DNA from 2 places in the Collibacillus ludicampi genome. Region 2 is predicted to be linked to the other one. Evidence: riboswitches for the same ligand, from Rfam matches in the RefSeq annotation. Region 2 holds a riboswitch; the other holds the start of a gene.
What was found. Region 2 has a riboswitch for ZMP and ZTP ahead of serA (phosphoglycerate dehydrogenase). Riboswitches for the same ligand answer to the same signal wherever they lie in the genome.
Positions count from the first base shown of each region.

Region 1: it holds a riboswitch for ZMP and ZTP, as region 2 does, so the genes downstream of both, folD (bifunctional methylenetetrahydrofolate dehydrogenase/methenyltetrahydrofolate cyclohydrolase FolD) here and serA (phosphoglycerate dehydrogenase) in region 2, are expected to answer to the same signal.

Region 1 covers NZ_BOQE01000001.1:610,443-619,149, reverse strand. Annotated here, with positions in the region: gene leuC (3-isopropylmalate dehydratase large subunit) at 1-391, shown strand, start outside; gene leuD (3-isopropylmalate dehydratase small subunit) at 890-1,495, shown strand; ZMP/ZTP riboswitch at 1,548-1,625, shown strand; gene folD (bifunctional methylenetetrahydrofolate dehydrogenase/methenyltetrahydrofolate cyclohydrolase FolD) at 1,681-2,562, shown strand; gene DNHGIG_RS03250 (DUF2269 family protein) at 2,633-3,055, opposite strand; gene DNHGIG_RS03245 (helix-turn-helix transcriptional regulator) at 3,147-3,395, shown strand; gene DNHGIG_RS03240 (MDR family MFS transporter) at 3,411-4,709, opposite strand; gene DNHGIG_RS03235 (hypothetical protein) at 4,837-5,052, shown strand; gene DNHGIG_RS03230 (DUF4912 domain-containing protein) at 5,341-5,931, shown strand; gene DNHGIG_RS03225 (1,4-alpha-glucan branching protein domain-containing protein) at 5,931-8,707, shown strand, end outside.
Region 2 covers NZ_BOQE01000001.1:3,016,985-3,025,691, forward strand. Annotated here, with positions in the region: gene greA (transcription elongation factor GreA) at 1-448, shown strand, start outside; gene DNHGIG_RS15300 (hypothetical protein) at 638-814, shown strand; gene DNHGIG_RS15305 (mannosyltransferase family protein) at 912-2,027, shown strand; gene DNHGIG_RS15310 (glycosyltransferase) at 2,047-3,147, shown strand; ZMP/ZTP riboswitch at 3,202-3,284, shown strand; gene serA (phosphoglycerate dehydrogenase) at 3,406-4,992, shown strand; gene DNHGIG_RS15320 (hypothetical protein) at 5,192-5,374, shown strand; gene moaC (cyclic pyranopterin monophosphate synthase MoaC) at 5,827-6,348, shown strand; gene DNHGIG_RS15330 (MogA/MoaB family molybdenum cofactor biosynthesis protein) at 6,317-6,799, shown strand; gene DNHGIG_RS21075 (hypothetical protein) at 6,909-7,151, shown strand; gene steA (putative cytokinetic ring protein SteA) at 7,410-8,567, shown strand; gene DNHGIG_RS15345 (copper transporter) at 8,579-8,707, shown strand, end outside.

The DNA.
Region 1 (8,707 bases), 2.4 Mb from region 2:
GATCGATCGCGTGTTCATTGGCTCATGCACCAATAGCCGCATCGAAGACTTGCGTGTTGCCGCCAAGATCGCGAAAGGGCGGAAAGTGGCTCCTCACGTGAGAGCTATGGTGGTACCAGGTTCGCAAAGGGTGAAACGCCAAGCGGAACAAGAAGGCCTGGATCGTATCTTTATCGAAGCGGGCTTTGAATGGCGCGAAGCCGGCTGCAGCATGTGCCTCGGTATGAATCCTGATATTTTGCAACCGGGAGAACGTTGTGCATCCACTTCCAACCGAAACTTTGAAGGCCGACAAGGACGAGGAGGAAGAACGCATCTCGTCAGTCCTGCGATGGCCGCCGCGGCGGCGATTGCCGGGCATTTTGTCGATGTGCGCGAGTGGCTTGACTGATGAGCCAAGAGTCGTCCGTCATCCCGTGAGCTAGCGAATATAGGAGGTCGTCTCGCTACTCTTGACACGTTGATGGGGCATATGCTTTGTGTGAAACAGCGACTTTGAAAGTTGCCACTCATGTCTCAAGTTTCTTGTGCAAGAAGAAGGATTTAAAACTGCCATCTTCAACGGAGTGGCTTTTGGGTGGGTTGTATCGCTTTGCGGCGCAGAGGTGAGTTGAAGGTCGTTCCGCTTCCTTAAATCGATCAAGAGGCCATATGCTTTGCGCGTAATAGCGACCTTGAAGGTCGTCTCGCAACATTTGATTAATGATTCCGTGCGAGACGGCCTTCACGGAGCATGAGCGCAAAGCATATGGCCTAAAGAACCCAAGCGCAAAGCGATACACCCACCCAAGCACTAGTCTTCAAGGTCGTCTCGCAACCTCCACGGAGCATGAACGCAAAGCATATGCCCTTACATCACAAATTTTCAAAACGAGGAGGACGAGTTGTTATGGAACCATTCGTTCAACATACAGGAATTGTCGCGCCGCTTGACCGTGTCAATGTCGATACTGACGCGATCATCCCGAAACAATTTTTAAAACGGATCGAACGAACAGGATTTGGACAGTTCCTTTTTTATGATTGGCGTTTCGATCAAGAGGGAAAGCCGAATCCGTATTTTGTCCTAAACCAAGAACAATACAAGGGGGCAACGATCCTTCTTGCACGCAATAACTTCGGTTGCGGGTCATCCCGCGAACATGCACCATGGGCTTTGCTTGATTACGGCTTTCGCGTGATCATCGCACCTTCCTTCGCTGATATTTTCTATAATAACTGTTTTAAAAATGGGATTCTGCCGATTCGCTTGGCGGAAGAAACGGTAGACGAGTTGTTCCGGCGTGCCCAAGAAGCAGGTTATCAGCTGACGGTTAATTTAGAAGAGAACAAAATATATGACAACCACGGGTTCGCCTGCGACTTTGCGGTCGATCCGTATCGACGGGAACTGTTGCTGAAAGGATTGGATGATATCGGCATCACATTGCAATATGAAGATGCGATCAAGAAATATGAAGAGTCCTATCCCGAAGTATACGTGTTAACGAAATAATACGAACACAATCAATCTTGTATCGATACACAAACCTTTATATAATAAGATTGACAGATCACATGACTGGCGGAAGTGGGTTACCACAGGGGAGTGTGATCAGTGAATGCCGACCGCCTGGGCGCATGCTCAGGCGTTTTTTTATTTTCCGCCTGGGCATGATATGGTAGAAGGAGGCTTTCTAGATGGAACATTTAGAAACCACGAAAAACCATGCCATTGTCATAAGCGGAAAAGAAATCGCCGCAGCTATGCGAGAAGAGTTCAAACGGGAAGTGGAACGTTTGCGCGCGGAAGGGATTGTCCCGGGGCTTGCTGTGATCCTTGTCGGGGATGATCCTGCTTCACATAGTTATGTAAAAGGCAAGGAGAAAGGCGCAAACGAAGTGGGGATATACTCTGTGGTTCACCGCTTGCCTGCTGAAACGAGCCAGGAAGAATTATTGGCAATGATCCGTACGCTGAATGAAGATCCGGCGATTCACGGAATCTTAGTCCAACTGCCTCTTCCTAAGCATATCGATGAGGAAGCAGTCATTTTCGCGATTGACCCTGACAAAGACGTGGACGGATTCCATCCGATTAACGTTGGGAAGATGCAAATCGGAACGGAATGTTTCCTTCCTTGTACACCGCATGGCGTGATTCACATGTTAAAACGTACGGGGATCTCGATCGAAGGCACTCATGCCGTCGTTGTCGGGCGGAGTAATATCGTGGGGAAACCGATGGCACAATTGTTGCTCAACGAAAATGCTACCGTGACGGTATGCCATTCGAGAACGCGTGATCTTTCGGCGATCACCAAACAGGCGGATCTTTTGATCGCGGCGGTTGGACGTCCGGGTATCATCACAAAAGATATGGTGAAACCGGGCGCCGTCGTGATCGATGTGGGGGTCAACCGAGTGGACGGCAAATTAGTGGGGGACTGCGATTTTGCAGGCGTACAAGAGGTGGCCAGTTATATTACCCCTGTTCCCGGTGGTGTCGGACCGATGACGATTACGATGCTTCTCTATAATACGATCGAGTCAGCGAAGCGATGGGCGAAGAAACGGGGCTAAACCCATATTTTATAAACATGCCGATCTCTCAAAGATAAGAAGAGATCGGCATGTTTCATACATCTGAATATTAAAACGACGGCTTGGTCACCATCAATGTACCAATCGAAGCCAATAAGGCCACGATCACGAGACCGACGCACAAGTTTTCGGTGCGTAACGTCTTGATCTCGTCGCGCGCGTAAATTTTTTTCGATGCGGCGATTTCTTGCAATCGCCGGATCAACACTTTCTTGATCAGTAAAAATACCAAGACATATAAGAGGATCGATAGCCAGAGCCAGGTTTGCAAAAGCAGTGACCAGGAAGTGACGAAAAGCATTCCGGCTCCTGTCCCCCAAAGGAAAAGATCTGCGGCCCGGTCGATCTTTCGGTATTTCTCCAAGAATGACTGCACTTGTGTCACATTTTTCAAAAACGGAATATACAAGAGGAGTCCAAGTTTAACCAAAACAGCGATACCGTGAAGAGCCAACATTACATAAAAGATCATAGAAAGCCTTCTTTCATGGTGGTTGTAAGATGAGCGTATTTCCTGCATACTAAATAAAAGAGTTCACTTCTTCTATGGAAGGATATATCACATGAAAATTAGAAATCATTTAGATACTTTCATGAAAAAAAGGAATCTTACGCTCGAAAAATTGGCCGAATTAAGCGGAGTATCGATAATCGCGCTTGAATTTCTTTACAATGGAAAAAATTATCCCACGACCACGGCGGCAAGAAAGATTGCCAAAGCGCTTGACGTAGATATCGCGGATATCTGGCCCGATTTACATACGCGCGAATATCAGACGTTTCGCATTCATAAGTCAGATCGTGTGGAATAAACGGACGGTCGGCGATCACCGCTTTGTTTTTTTGCGAAAGAAGGAGAACCTTATCTTTGTTTGCTTATCCCCCGTTTCCACAATGAGGGGGGGATTTCCCATCCTGCGCGATGGTTCTACCATAATCTTATAGAGGTTCTCCCAGTAGCGCAAGTAAAATGTGACTCCTGCCAGAACCAAGCCCACCACGAAAAAGAGAATCCAAGGCATTTCCAGTGTTCCCGTTTGTTCCGCTTTTTGCATGAGTTCCCCGCCCGCAAAATTCCCTAACGATTGTCCCAATCCCCACACGAATGAGGCGATCCCGAAATAAACGCCTAATGTTTCCGGTTTTGAAAAATTGGAAACGACACTGTCAACGGTAGGCATGATGAGCATTTCACCTGCAGTGACTATGAGTACGCTGATCATCAGGTGAATGAATTGGGAAGAGAATGCCACGGTGCCTAAGCCAGCTCCCAATAAAAGAGTACCCACTGCGAGGGTCGTGAGCGGATGCCACATGCGTGTGACTAGACGGATCACAGGATTTTGTGCAACGATGATCATAATACTGCTGATCGTCCACAGCATGCCGACCGCCGTTGTACTCGTCAGGATTTCCGATGCCCGCAATGGAACAGCGAGAGTCAACTGGGTATAAAGTGCCCAGATCAGAACGGTCATACAGCTGAATACCAGAAACGGGGCATCCCGTAATACCTCTCGAATTGCAGAGAATGTTGTCCGTCTTTTCTCGTTTTTTACGTTTTCTTTGTGCAAGCCCAGTGCATGAACAGGTGCGAGTACAACGCATAGAAGTCCGGATACCACGAAAAGAAGACGATAGGAATAAGCAAACAAAAACGTCCCCAGCAGAGGGCCGAGCGTCGTTCCGATATTTGCCGCAATTCCACGCATCGAAAAGGCGGTCGTCCTCGTCTCGTCTGATGCCAGTGCAGCAATGCCCGATTTAGCTGCGGGCGTGTATAATCCGCCGCTTACTCCGTTGATGATGGCCACAGCCATAAGCAAAGAGGGGGTATGTACGAAACCATACAGGATGAGACTGAATCCTTGAAGAAGGATGCCAATCGTTGTGATCGTTCTCCGTCCCCAATGATCGGTGAACCATCCGCCCAAGAGACTCCCGACCAGATAGGAAGCTGATTGTGTCCCAAGGATGGCACCCACGATCGATAGCGGAATCCCGTAATGTTTGCCAAACAAAATGGGGATATAGGGTAGAATCATATAGATTGAAAAATGGAAAACAAGAATGCCGCTTAACAATATCCACATCGGTCGATTCAAAGCTTTCCAGTTCGCGAACAAGGTAACGCCCCCTTTTCTTCTCCTTTCTAGCATTGTCTTTCTTCGCATACTTTTATGTGGGGATTTGAACGTGAGGAAAGTATAAATTGTGACATGCTTTTTAAACTAAGAAGGGGAGGGATGGGGTGTGAATCGTCAACGATTGTTGCAAGCTACATGGAATGAATCGATCCGTTCGTTGCCGCGGAACCGCGTGGAGCACATGCTGCAAGAAATTGGATTTTCCCGTTCCATGTACCGCCATTTGAAGGACGAGGAACTGCGAAAACTACTCTTTGGTTTCATGACACGTTTGGATGAAGAAACATTAGAAGATATGATTCAGTATGTAAAGTCGACGTAACTCGGACAGGTGTCCGGGTTTTTTGTCATCCCCTGTCACAAGCTGCGTTACTGCACCGATTCACAAATCGATGAAAAAATTTCTACAAGAACCTTCTCGTTTTGACAAAAATCATGGAGAAACTCCTCTATTTCCCTGGAAAAATTGAAAAAATATGAAAAAACACGAATGAATCCGTCGAAAGATTATTATCCTTTCGACAAAGGAGAATAAGAAGAGAGGAAGAAACATATACCTGCATAATGGATTCATACAGAAACGATTCAATCGCTCAGGCAGGAGGCATTCATGAGGAGAGAAAACAGAACATCTTGCGATTTGACCCAAGGATATCCGTATCCGTTAGAAGATGAGACTTGGGTTACGCGTTATCAAGAGAACCGTCTGGTTGCTTTGATTAAAGATTACCAATGTGTGTACGTCTATTGGGAAATATCAGAAGAAAGACAACGTTTGCTAAACGAACACTTCTGTTGCGAAATCGGAAACTTGCCTCTTTTCTTGCGCGTTTATGATGTGACCGCTCTTTATTTTAATGGGTACAACGCGCATCGCTACTGGGAAATCTCCATACCATGGGAAGCGGACAATTGGTATATCCATGGCTTAGAACCCGGGCGCAATTACTTTGTGGATCTGGGTACGAAAACCATCCATGGGCGTTTCTTTACCGTGTTGCGGTCGAATTTGGTAGAGTTGCCACCGCAACCTTCTGGAGAAGGCCTCGATCCGAGTGTTCGCTTCGCTTGTGTCAAACCGTCAGATGGCATTTCGTCCATCGCGCATGATCGCCTTTCCCATCCCCCTGCAACCGCTTCATGGCTTGACTTATTTAACGGTTATTCGCTCACAACTCACATGCAAAAAGGAGAATCGTAGTGGAAAAAGGTTATGTCGCACTGGTACTTCACGCACATTTACCGTTCGTACGTCATCCGGAAAATTCGAAGTACTTGGAGGAGCGTTGGTTGTTTGAGGCGATTACAGAGTCCTATATTCCTCTTTTACGCGTATTCCATCGATTGCTCCAAGATGGGGTCGATTTTCGCCTAACCATGACTTTGACTCCTACACTTCTCTCGATGCTATCTGACGGTCTTCTGCTTGACCGCTACCGGCAACATCTGATCCTTTTGATCCGACTGGCGGAACAAGAAGTGATACGCACGAGAAACCATCCGGAAATGAACCGTTTGGCTCATTTTTATCACGAACGGTTTGTATTGACACTCGAATTTTTCGATGCGTATAACGGAAATCTCATCACCGCTTTCAAGGAAATCGAAGATGCAGGAAAGATTGAAATCATAACTTCTGCTGCCACTCATGCGTTTCTTCCTCTCGTCAATCGGGAACAGTCGATTCGAGCACAGATCGAGACGGCGGTACAGTTGCACAAAACTATTTTGGGAAGAGCACCGAACGGAATTTGGTTACCGGAATGCGGTTATAAACCAGGGATTGACGGTATTTTGAAAGACTACGGATTGAAATATTTTTTCGTGGATAGTCATGCGTTTGAAGCGGCCTCTCCCCGTCCAGTATTTGGGGGATACGCCCCCGTTTTAACACCGCACGGGATTGCCGCTTTTGCCCGTGATCGCGAATCTTCCAAACAAGTGTGGAGTTCGCATGAAGGTTATCCCGGAGACTATGACTATCGCGAATATTACCGGGACATCGGTTACGATCTGGAACTCGAGTACATCGCCCCCTACATCCATCCCGACGGGATTCGCGTGAATACGGGAATTAAATACTACCGCATCACCGGTAAAGGCGACCACAAGGAGTTATACAATCCTGAATGGGCGCGTGAAAAAGCGGCGATTCATGCCGGGCACTTTCTGTTTAACCGGGAAAAACAGGTCGAGTATTGGTTCGAGAACATGGGAAGGAAGCCGATCGTTGTCGCGCCTTACGATGCGGAATTGTTTGGACATTGGTGGTTCGAAGGGCCCATCTGGCTGGACCTATTCTTCCGAAAAATGCACTATGATCAACATACGGTCAAAGCGATCACCCCGAGTGAGTATCTCAGGGAGTACCCGGAACAACAAGTCTGCCGCCTGCCGATGTCATCCTGGGGACGCGGAGGGTATGCCGATGTCTGGCTCAACGGGAGAAATGATTGGATCTATCGCGCGTTGCACAAAGCGGAAGAGCGGATGAGTCAGTTGGCTGATCGGTTTACGGAAGCAAACGAAGTTGAAGTGCGTGCGTTAAATCAGGCTGCACGTGAACTCATGCTGGCACAAAGCAGCGATTTCGCTTTCATCATGGATAACAAAACGATGGTCGATTATGCGGTGAAACGCACGAAAATTCATATCAATCGTTTTACGCGCTTATATGAATCGTTGATGGCTGGAGATGTGGACACGGAATGGCTGGCAGTCATCGAGATGAGAGACAATATCTTTCCCGATGTAGACTTCCGCCTGTATCGTACAGGCAGACATCATGAAACACTTTCACTCCAGAGAAGAAGAAGATTCCCAAGCGTACTCATGCTTGCATGGGAATATCCACCGTTAACAGTCGGGGGGTTGTCACGTGCAGTCTATGATCTGTCACGACATTTGACAGAGAAAAATTGGGAAGTCCATGTCGTGACGTTTCGTCCGGAGGGCACTCGTGAGTACGAGATCATGGAAGGGGTCCATGTTCACCGCGTTGATGTTTTGCAACCGGACGGAGACGAGTTCATACATTGGGCCTTTTCCTTGAATTTAGCAATCCTTGATCGCTGTGAACAGTTATATGAACAGGGATTGCGAGTCGATTTGATTCATGCTCATGACTGGATGGTTACTTATGCAGCCAAAACGTTGAAAGAAAAGTATCAATGGCCGCTTGTCGCTACGATTCATGCGACCGAGTACGGACGCAATCAAGGTATTCATACCGACTTGCAGCGTTATATTCATCACATGGAATGGCGACTGACGTATGAAGCGTGGCGGGTGATCGTTTGTAGCCCGTATATGGAGCGGGAAGTAAAAACTATTTTTTCATTACCGCAAGATAAGATTGATATCATTCCCAATGGAATTGATGGGGATAAGGTTCAACCCCATGGGGATTCATCCGTACTCCGGGAACAATATGCGCAACCGCACGAACAGATCGTCTTTTTCATCGGACGGATGGTTCAGGAAAAAGGGGTGCATCTGTTGCTGGAGGCGATCCCTGAAATCTTGCAGGCATGTCCACAAGCGAAATTTTTGATTGCAGGCAGGGGACCTATGCTTGCGAAATGGCAAAACGATGTCAAGGAGAGCGGTCTTTCTGAAAAAGTGATGTTTGTGGGGTTTGTTGATGACGAGACGCGTAACCACCTCTTTCATCTCGCGGATGTGTGTGTGTTTCCAAGTTTATACGAGCCGTTTGGAATTGTAGCGTTAGAGGCTATGGCTGCCGGTGTGCCGGTTGTCGTATCGGATGTAGGGGGATTGTCAGACATTGTCAACCATGGGGAAGACGGATGCAAGATGCTGCCCGGCGATCCTCATTCCTTGGCTGTGCAGGTAATACATTTGCTGAAGGATCCTCATTTTTCCGAGCAAATAGTCATGCGAGCCCGAAAAAAAATCGAACGCCAGTATTGTTGGGAAACGATAGCAGAGCAGACCGCCCGCGTCTATGAAAGGAT
Region 2 (8,707 bases):
TGAAGAAGGATTGCGAAAACTCGAAGAAGAATTAGAATATTTAAAGACTACAAAACGTGCAGAAGTAAAAGAACGTTTGAAAATCGCTCGCTCCTATGGCGATTTGAGCGAGAACAGCGAATATGAGGCTGCCAAAGATGAGCAAGGGATGGTTGAGTCTCGTATCATGATGTTGGAGAACCAACTTCGCAACGCAGTCATCATTCGCGAAGAGGATAAAGTACAGGGTGTCGTCTCGGTGGGTTCGACCGTTTCCATTCGTGAATTGCCGGATGGAGAACTCGAGACGTATACGATCGTCGGTACGGCTGAGACGGATCCGCTCGCGGGACGTATTTCCAATGAATCGCCATTAGGCAAAAGCTTGCTCGGACGCCAGGTTGGTGACCATGTCCTTGTACCCGCTCCAGGCGGCGAAATCGAATTTGAAATCGTAGAAGTGAAATAACGAATCCATTTACGATACAGACCGTTCTTCTTCCGGGAAGAGCGGTTTTTTTGTTAAAAGTTGCTCATTTGTTCATTCGCATGCTAACGATTCAATCGGAATCATACATCATATGAATGAAATGAAGCAAAAAGTAGTGTCATACTTTGGTTAATATGTTATACTATTTACTGAGAGGAGGGATTCGCAGTGACACAATATTTGGAGTCTCGCTTGATGGAGATGAAGACGTTTGTGGAACAATGCGAACGACGTTACGGAATGAAGAGCCATGAATTTGTAAAATACTATCGTGAGTTAGAGAGCCACGGTACGGAAGAGCAATATCAGTGGTGGGTCTACCTTTCATTCTTGGGTATGAGATGAAAGCGATTTCGATTCGTGTATAAGGGTAACGTATGGAAAAGTTCCATACGTTTTTTTGTTTTTTGGGAAAAGATAGAAGGGAGGAGGGAGACCTGACGTGCATGCGTTGCGAAGAGCGTTTTTCATTTTCGTGGTTCATAAAATCTGGGTGACTGCAGCCAGTTTTTATTTTGTTTCTCACTTACATCGAACGCACACATGGAAAGCGTTCGTCAAAGCATCGCTGATCAGCAATTTTGCAAAATGGGATTCTGTCTGGTACATCGGTATTGCCGCACACGGTTATACTAAAGTATCAGCCGCGTTCTTCCCGCTTTACCCGTTGACGATACGGGTCGGATCCGAGTGGTTAGGGATCAGTTATCGATCCTCCGGTTTACTGATCACGAACATCAGTCTTTTGCTCGCACTTTTTTTCTTGGTACGTTTGATCGATCTCGATTATGAAGAACCTGTTTCTTGGCGGGCGGGACTTCTCTTGGTCCTCTTTCCGACCGGGTTCTATCTGAGCTCTGTCTACACGGAAGCGATGTTTCTTATGTGGACGATCGGTTGCATGTATTATGCGCGAATGAATCAATGGTGGATGGCCGGCCTCTTCGGAATGTTCGCATCACTGACACGCAACACGGGGATCCTGATGCTGCTCCCCGTCGCGTATGAATATATGCGGCAAGCAGGCTGGAAACTCCGCAATATTCGTTTTCAAGCATGCGCTATGGCGCTTATACCACTCGGACTTGGCCTGTATATGTTGCATCTTCTAAAACGCCTAGGTGATCCGCTTGCATTCGTCCATGCGCAACAGTACTGGCACCGGGAGTTCCGATTTCCGTTGTCCACATGGTTTGAAGGGACTTATCACTTAACAGTTACGAAACGAAAAGGGTGGAGACTCATTTATCGATGGATGAGTTGGCTGGCGGCCACTCTTGAACTCGCGGGAACGATCTTTTCCGTTGTACTGAAGATGCGTGGAAGCTATCTCGTTTATCTGATTCCTGCCGTCTTGATTCCTTTGATGTCTCCCAATGTGGCGGGGGAGGATTATTTCTATAGCATACCTAGATTTTTCTTGACCGTTTTCCCTTTATTCTTGACAGCGGCGATCCTGCTTGCTCGCAAGCTTTGCTTCATCGTCATACTCGTGTTGAGTGCATTGGGACAAGTGTATCTCATGTATCACATCACAGCAGGGCACTTCGTGTCCTGAATGAAAGCGAGGGAGCGATTTGCTGAGTATCATCATCCCGACGTTTAATGAATCACAAAATGTGCCTGTCATTATCCAACGTATCGATCAAACCCTCTCGGAGATCGTTCCCTATGAAGTCATCTTTGTGGATGACAGTACGGATGAAACTCCTCGTATCCTCGCGGACATGGCAAAAAAGAACCCGCATGTGCGCTTTTTTCATAGAAGCGGCGAACGGGGACTGGCGACTGCCGTAATGAAAGGGCTGGCAGAAGCGAGAGGAGACGTTCTCGCGGTGCTCGATGCCGATTTGCAACATCCTCCTGAATTATTACCTGTTATGTTGAAAAAGATTGACTGCGGTTATGATCTTGTCATTCCCAGTCGGTTTGTTCCCGGTGGGAATGATGGGGGGCTATCCCCGTTTCGCAAACTCGTTTCCTGGGGGGCGCGTATGATCGGACGGGCGATGCTTTCGCGAGTACGCTCTTGCACAGACCCCACTGGCGGATACTTCATGTTGCGACGGTCTGTGATAGAAAATGTAGACTTGCATCCTCTTGGCTGGAAAATCCTCATGGAGATTCTCGTAAGGGGAAACTATAAGAAATTGGTGGAAATTCCCTATCAATTTCATCGAAGGCTAGGCGACCGTTCAAAAATGAACATACGTGAACAGGTGAATTACATAAGGCACGTCGCACGCTTGGTCAAAGCGAGCCCCGATGATTGGCGACTTCTTAAGTTTCTCATTGTAGGTTTGTCAGGTGTAGGCGTAAATCTGACGGTGTTTACATTTCTGTTGCATGTGCTGGATCAAAGTGAAGTGACTTCGGCGACTGTAGCTGCTACTATCAGCATGCTGTCGAATTTTCTATTGCATGATCATTTCACGTGGAAAGGTATGGGGAAAGGGATCAAGTTTGTTCGTTTGATCAAATTTGGGCTTGTGTCCAGTATCGGCATCATGATCCAAGTTGGAATCGTTTTTTTATGTATGGAATGGTGGGATTGGTATTCCTTCATGGCGAATTTGGCGGGAATCGCAGGGGGGACCGTTTGGAATTATGTCGGAAACAATCGTTGGACATGGACCAACCATGAAAGATGGGCGGTTCTTGCAAAAATAAGAAAATAGATTGACAAACGTTTTGTTGTATCCTATACTTTTTTCAACAATAAATGAAATGTCAGTAGATCGCATGACTGGCGGAAGTGGATTCAACCACAAGGGAGTGCGATTGAATAGATTGGCCGACCGCCTGGGCCCCATGAGAGATTCATTATGGGCTCAGGCGGTTTTTCGTATTGTGAATGCTTGTTCCCTCTATCATTCTTTACTTGCAATTGAAGGTTAATCGTGCAAATATTTAATCTATACAGGAGGTATAAAACTATGTTCAGAATTCTCGTAAGCGATCCAATTTCCGAACAAGGTCTTGCAGCATTATACGCTGCAGAGAACATGCAAATCGACATCAAGATGGGCTTGAAGGAAGAAGAGTTGTGCGCAGTGATTGGAGAGTATGACGCACTGCTCGTTCGCTCTCAAACGAAAGTGACTGCAAAAGTGCTTGAAAGCGCGAAAAGACTTCGCGTCATAGGCCGCGCGGGTGTAGGGGTCGATAATATCGACGTGGAAACGGCAACCCGCTGCGGTATCGTAGTGATCAACGCTCCAGACGGGAATACGATCTCAACGGCTGAGCATACGTTCGCGATGATGATGGCGATGGCGCGAAAGATCCCTCAGGCAGATGCTTCCTTGCGCAGAGGAGAGTGGGATCGCAAATCTTTCGTCGGTGTCGAACTCAATAATAAAATTTTGGGAATCTTGGGTCTTGGGCGAATCGGTACAGAAGTGGCGAAACGGGCGATGGCTTTTGGAATGCGGGTTCTCGCATATGACCCGTTTTTGACGGAATCACGGGCGGAGAGCCTTGGTGTACGCAAAGCAACAGTTGACGAAATCGTCACACAAGCGGATTTTATAACCGTGCATACGCCATTGACGAAAGAAACGAAACATTTACTCTCAGAACGGGAATTTGAGATGATGAAACAAGGCGTTCGTATCTTGAACTGCGCGAGAGGCGGTATCATTAAAGAGTCGGCGCTGATAGAAGCGTTGAAATCAGGTAAGGTTGCAGGTGCGGCTCTTGACGTTTACGAAGAAGAACCATTGGCGGCAGAACATCCTTTACGTGATTTTCAAAATGTTGTCTTGACCCCTCATCTTGGAGCGTCAACGAAAGAAGCACAAATCAATGTGGCGATCGACGTTGCCGATGAAGTCGCGAAGTTTCTACGCAACGAACCGTTCAAAAATGCGGTCAATCTGCCTTCACTCCCTGCAGAACGAATGCAGCAGGTTCAACCTTTCTTGACATTGGGAGAAAAGCTAGGAAAACTTGCTGCACAACTATTGAAAGGAAACGTTTCAAAGTTACAAATTACGTACGGCGGTGAAGTGGCCACCTACGAAGTCGGTCCGATTACGCGTACGATCTTGAAAGGCTTCCTCGCATACCATCACGGGGATGAGGTCAATTACGTGAACGCACCGTTTATTGCGGAACAAAACGGGATTATCGTGAATGAAACAAAGACGAGCAAAGCGAAAGTGTTCACAAACATGATCACGCTTGAGGTGGAATCGAATGGCGAGACCAAAACGGTGACGGGAACGCTCTACAACGGTTTTGGGCCGCGGATTGTGCAAATTAACGGATACACGGTAGATGCGGCTCCGGAAGGACAAATGTTGATCACACTGCACGAAGATATTCCGGGTATCATCGGACGGATCGGAACGATCCTCGGCAATGACGGCGTGAACATTGCGACGATGCAAGTTGGACGGAGAGAAGCGGGAGGAACCGCACTCATGGTCATGGGGGTAGACGCTCGCGTTTCCGGCCAGGCGTTGAATGAAATCGCGCGCATGGAACCCATTCATTCGGTATACCTTGTTGAACTTTAAAATATGGACGGATGGCACACAGGAAGTACTCCTGTGTGTTTTTCTTTTTGGGGATTTGAATAGCGATTCTATTTTCAGCGCAAGTTATCCAAATGTAGTTTCAGTTAATTGGATATAAAATCCATTCATAAACAAGAAGGAGAATATGAAAGTTTAGCGAATATTATATGAAAAATACGTGAAGAGAGGGAGGGCCCTCATGTCGAATCGCCAAGATGATTTGAGAAAGAAAATGGTCCCGAAAAACGAAGAGGAGTTACTTGCCTGGCTTCGATCTCATTTCACGAATGGAAAAGACCCGTTAATGGAACTGTCGGAAAGGTTCTCGTCACCGAAAAGGAAAACGCAACACCGTAGAAATTGGTATGATGAGGAAGCCTGAAAGGCTTTTTCATCGGGTCGAGCGAGAAAGCGATTACATACGAAAGACGGAAGGCGCTAAGCGAGCGGCTTTTTTTATTTGCAAAAAAATAGCACACAAAGACACAGCTTTGCATGCGTTAGTTTCCAATGTATCTTGTGTATCAAGAGCGGGCAAGAACAGGGGCGTTCGTTCCTTGGACGAGAACCCTCCCGTCGGGGAAGATCACCAGACGGTACGAATCGACATAAAAACGCAACAGGAATCGATTTCGTTCAATCCTTCCTAGAGGTGAAAGCCGTTTGGCAAATGATTCAAGATCCAGTGTCACTTGACGTTGGAGCGAGATTTGAATCGTGTCAAAAATAATAACATAGGTAGGAGATGCATTCCATTCCCTGTGATATAATGAAACAAAACTCTCAGACGGATAACACGGCTTGAGGATCCGGAGAAAGGAGAACAAAAGTTCTGTGGAGAAAGTTCTTACACATTTTAATGAACAGGGTAGGGCTCGCATGGTCGACATATCTGCGAAAGAAAGTACGAAGAGATCGGCAACCGCGTATGCACGTATCCTGATGCGGCCTGAGACGTTACAATTGATTCGTGAAGGTAAAATGAAAAAAGGGGACGTACTTGCTGTGTCACAAGTGGCTGGCGTGATGGGCGCGAAGAAAACGTGGGATTTAATCCCCATGTGCCATCCTCTTCCATTGACAGGCGTTGATATTCGTTTTAAGGATGTACCTGAGGAGAATGCTCTTGAAATTTTTTGCACCGTTAATACCGTAGGCCCAACCGGCGTGGAGATGGAGGCATTGACAGCCGTAACGATCACGGCATTAACCGTTTACGACATGTGTAAAGCGGTTGATAAAGGAATGGAGATCGTCAGCATTTGTCTGCTAGAAAAGTCTGGTGGCAAAAGTGGCGATTACAAACGGGGAGAGGAAGTTGTTCATGTGGAAAGTCGGCATTCTGACAGCCAGTGATAAAGGGGCAAGAGGAGAGCGGGAAGATCTGTCCGCTCAAGTGATCCGGGAAATGGTTCAAGATATCGGCGGACAAGTCGTCGAATATGTCGTGGTTCCCGATGAATATTCTCTCATTAGTGAACATCTCACACGCCTGGTGGATGAACTTGGCCTCGACCTCATTCTTACGACCGGAGGAACCGGGCTTGGCCCAAGGGACGTGACTCCGGAAGCCACTCGTTCAGTGATCGACCGTGAAGTCCCAGGTTTGGCGGAAGCGATGCGGGCCATAACCATGAAGAAGACCCCCCGGGCAATGCTATCCCGTTCATTGGCGGGAACGCGCGGACAATCCCTCATCATCAATCTGCCGGGCAGTCCGAAGGGCGTGCGTGAGTGCTTGGAAGCAGTTATCGATGTATTGCCGCATGCACTCGAAATTCTTCGAGGGGGTGGAGACCATCAGTAGTGAACAAACGTTCAGGAAATATGAGTTTATAAAAGATGAACGGTTGGGTATTTCATTGCCCAAATTGTACAGTGAATGGAGTGAGCTCACAGAAGAGGAGCGACATGATATGATTCTGACGTGGGAAGCAATCCGCGGGCATATCCCCGACCGTATCAAAGAATTAGAGTCTCTTATTGACGAAAAGCAGGAGGAAGTCTTCCGGGAAGAAGACTGGGAGAGGATCTGTTCGTTATTTGCCGAGATCAACGACTATGCGGGCCGCATCAATGATTTAAATATATGGTCGCGCGTTCAACAGGATTTCGATACGGCCGATTTGGCAGATGAGCATCTCAATCGGGAGAAATAATACAGACTGATACCGTGATGAACATGTGAACAAGAGTAATGCTTTGATCCTTTCGATGGATTTGGACAGGATTCCCTGCCCCACCATTGGAAAGGATTTATTTATACATAGGGAAAAGGTATGAGCAGGTGATGTGGGTTTGATCGTAACGATCGAACCCTCATTTTTTCGTTTTCGTTACATGTTTCTTGGGATGGAAAACAATACTATGTATACCTCATCGTTTGCAAATGTACGAGAGGGAAAGGAGCAAAGATCTTGTCGTACTTACCGCGTGAGATCAGGAAAACGGGAGTGCGTGTGAGCGGGAAAGCCCGTTGTGATAAGAAAACCAAACGGCTGATTTCTCGCCTTCTCCCCGGTGAAATCGCGATCATTGACCATCCCGATATCGATGAAATGGCGGCCGTTGGTCTGATCGAAGCAAAAGCATCAGCTGTTATCAATATTTCTCCATCCATGACCGGTCGATACCAGAACCAAGGACCGATTCGATTGTTACAGGCGGGCATACCCGTGATCGATGTACAGGATGGGGAGCTCATGGTGAAGATCCGCGAAGAGCAATCGCTCACGATCATCGATGGATGCATCTATATGGAGGGGATGTTGCTTACAGTAGGGGAATTGTTGACATATGAGAAAATCATGCAGTGCATGGCTGACGCGAAAAAAAATGCTCCTGACGAGTTGCAACGTTTTTTTGAAAACACGTTGTTTTACGCAAATAAGGAGAAAAACTTTTTTCTGGGTGATGTTCCCCGACTATCTTTACGTACGAAGATCCAAGGGCGCCATGTCCTTGTCGTGGTACGAGGCTTGAACTATCGCGAAGATTTACGCGCCATCATGACTTATATTCATGAAGTTCAGCCTGTGCTGATCGGAGTTGACGGAGGGGCCGATGCCTTGATGCAAGCCGGGTTGCGCCCGCATCTGATCATCGGTGACATGGATTCTGTCAGCGATTCCGCCCTGCGCTCGGGGGCAGAAATCGTCGTCCATGCTTATCCGGACGGACATGCACCGGGCTTAGAAAGGATACAAAGGTTGGGACTGAAGGCGCACAGATACCCGGCTCCGGGAACGAGTGAGGATATCGCCTTGTTACTCGCGTATGAAAACGGAGCTGACTTAATCGTAGCCGTCGGAACACATACACATATGGTCGATTTTTTGGAAAAAGGGCGAAAAGGAATGGCGAGCACGCTGTTAACGCGTCTGCGTGTGGGAGCGAAACTGGTGGATGCAAAAGGGGTCAGTCAATTGTACCAGAAGCGTCGGATCTCGTGGACCGCTTTAGTCATCGTTTGTACCGCTTCGATGATCCCGGTGGCCATGATCGCGGCGGTCAATCCGATTGTGCGGAACCTTTTGCGCATGTTTTATTGGCATGTACGTTTGTGGTTCGGTTAGGAGGGGGCGAAATGTACGGATTTCGCTATCATCTGGTTACGGTTGTGTCATTCTTTATGGCACTGGGAATCGGATTACTGCTCGGAGGATCGATCGGACAGGACGTTTTTAGCAAACAGCAGGCACAGTTATTCAGCAAA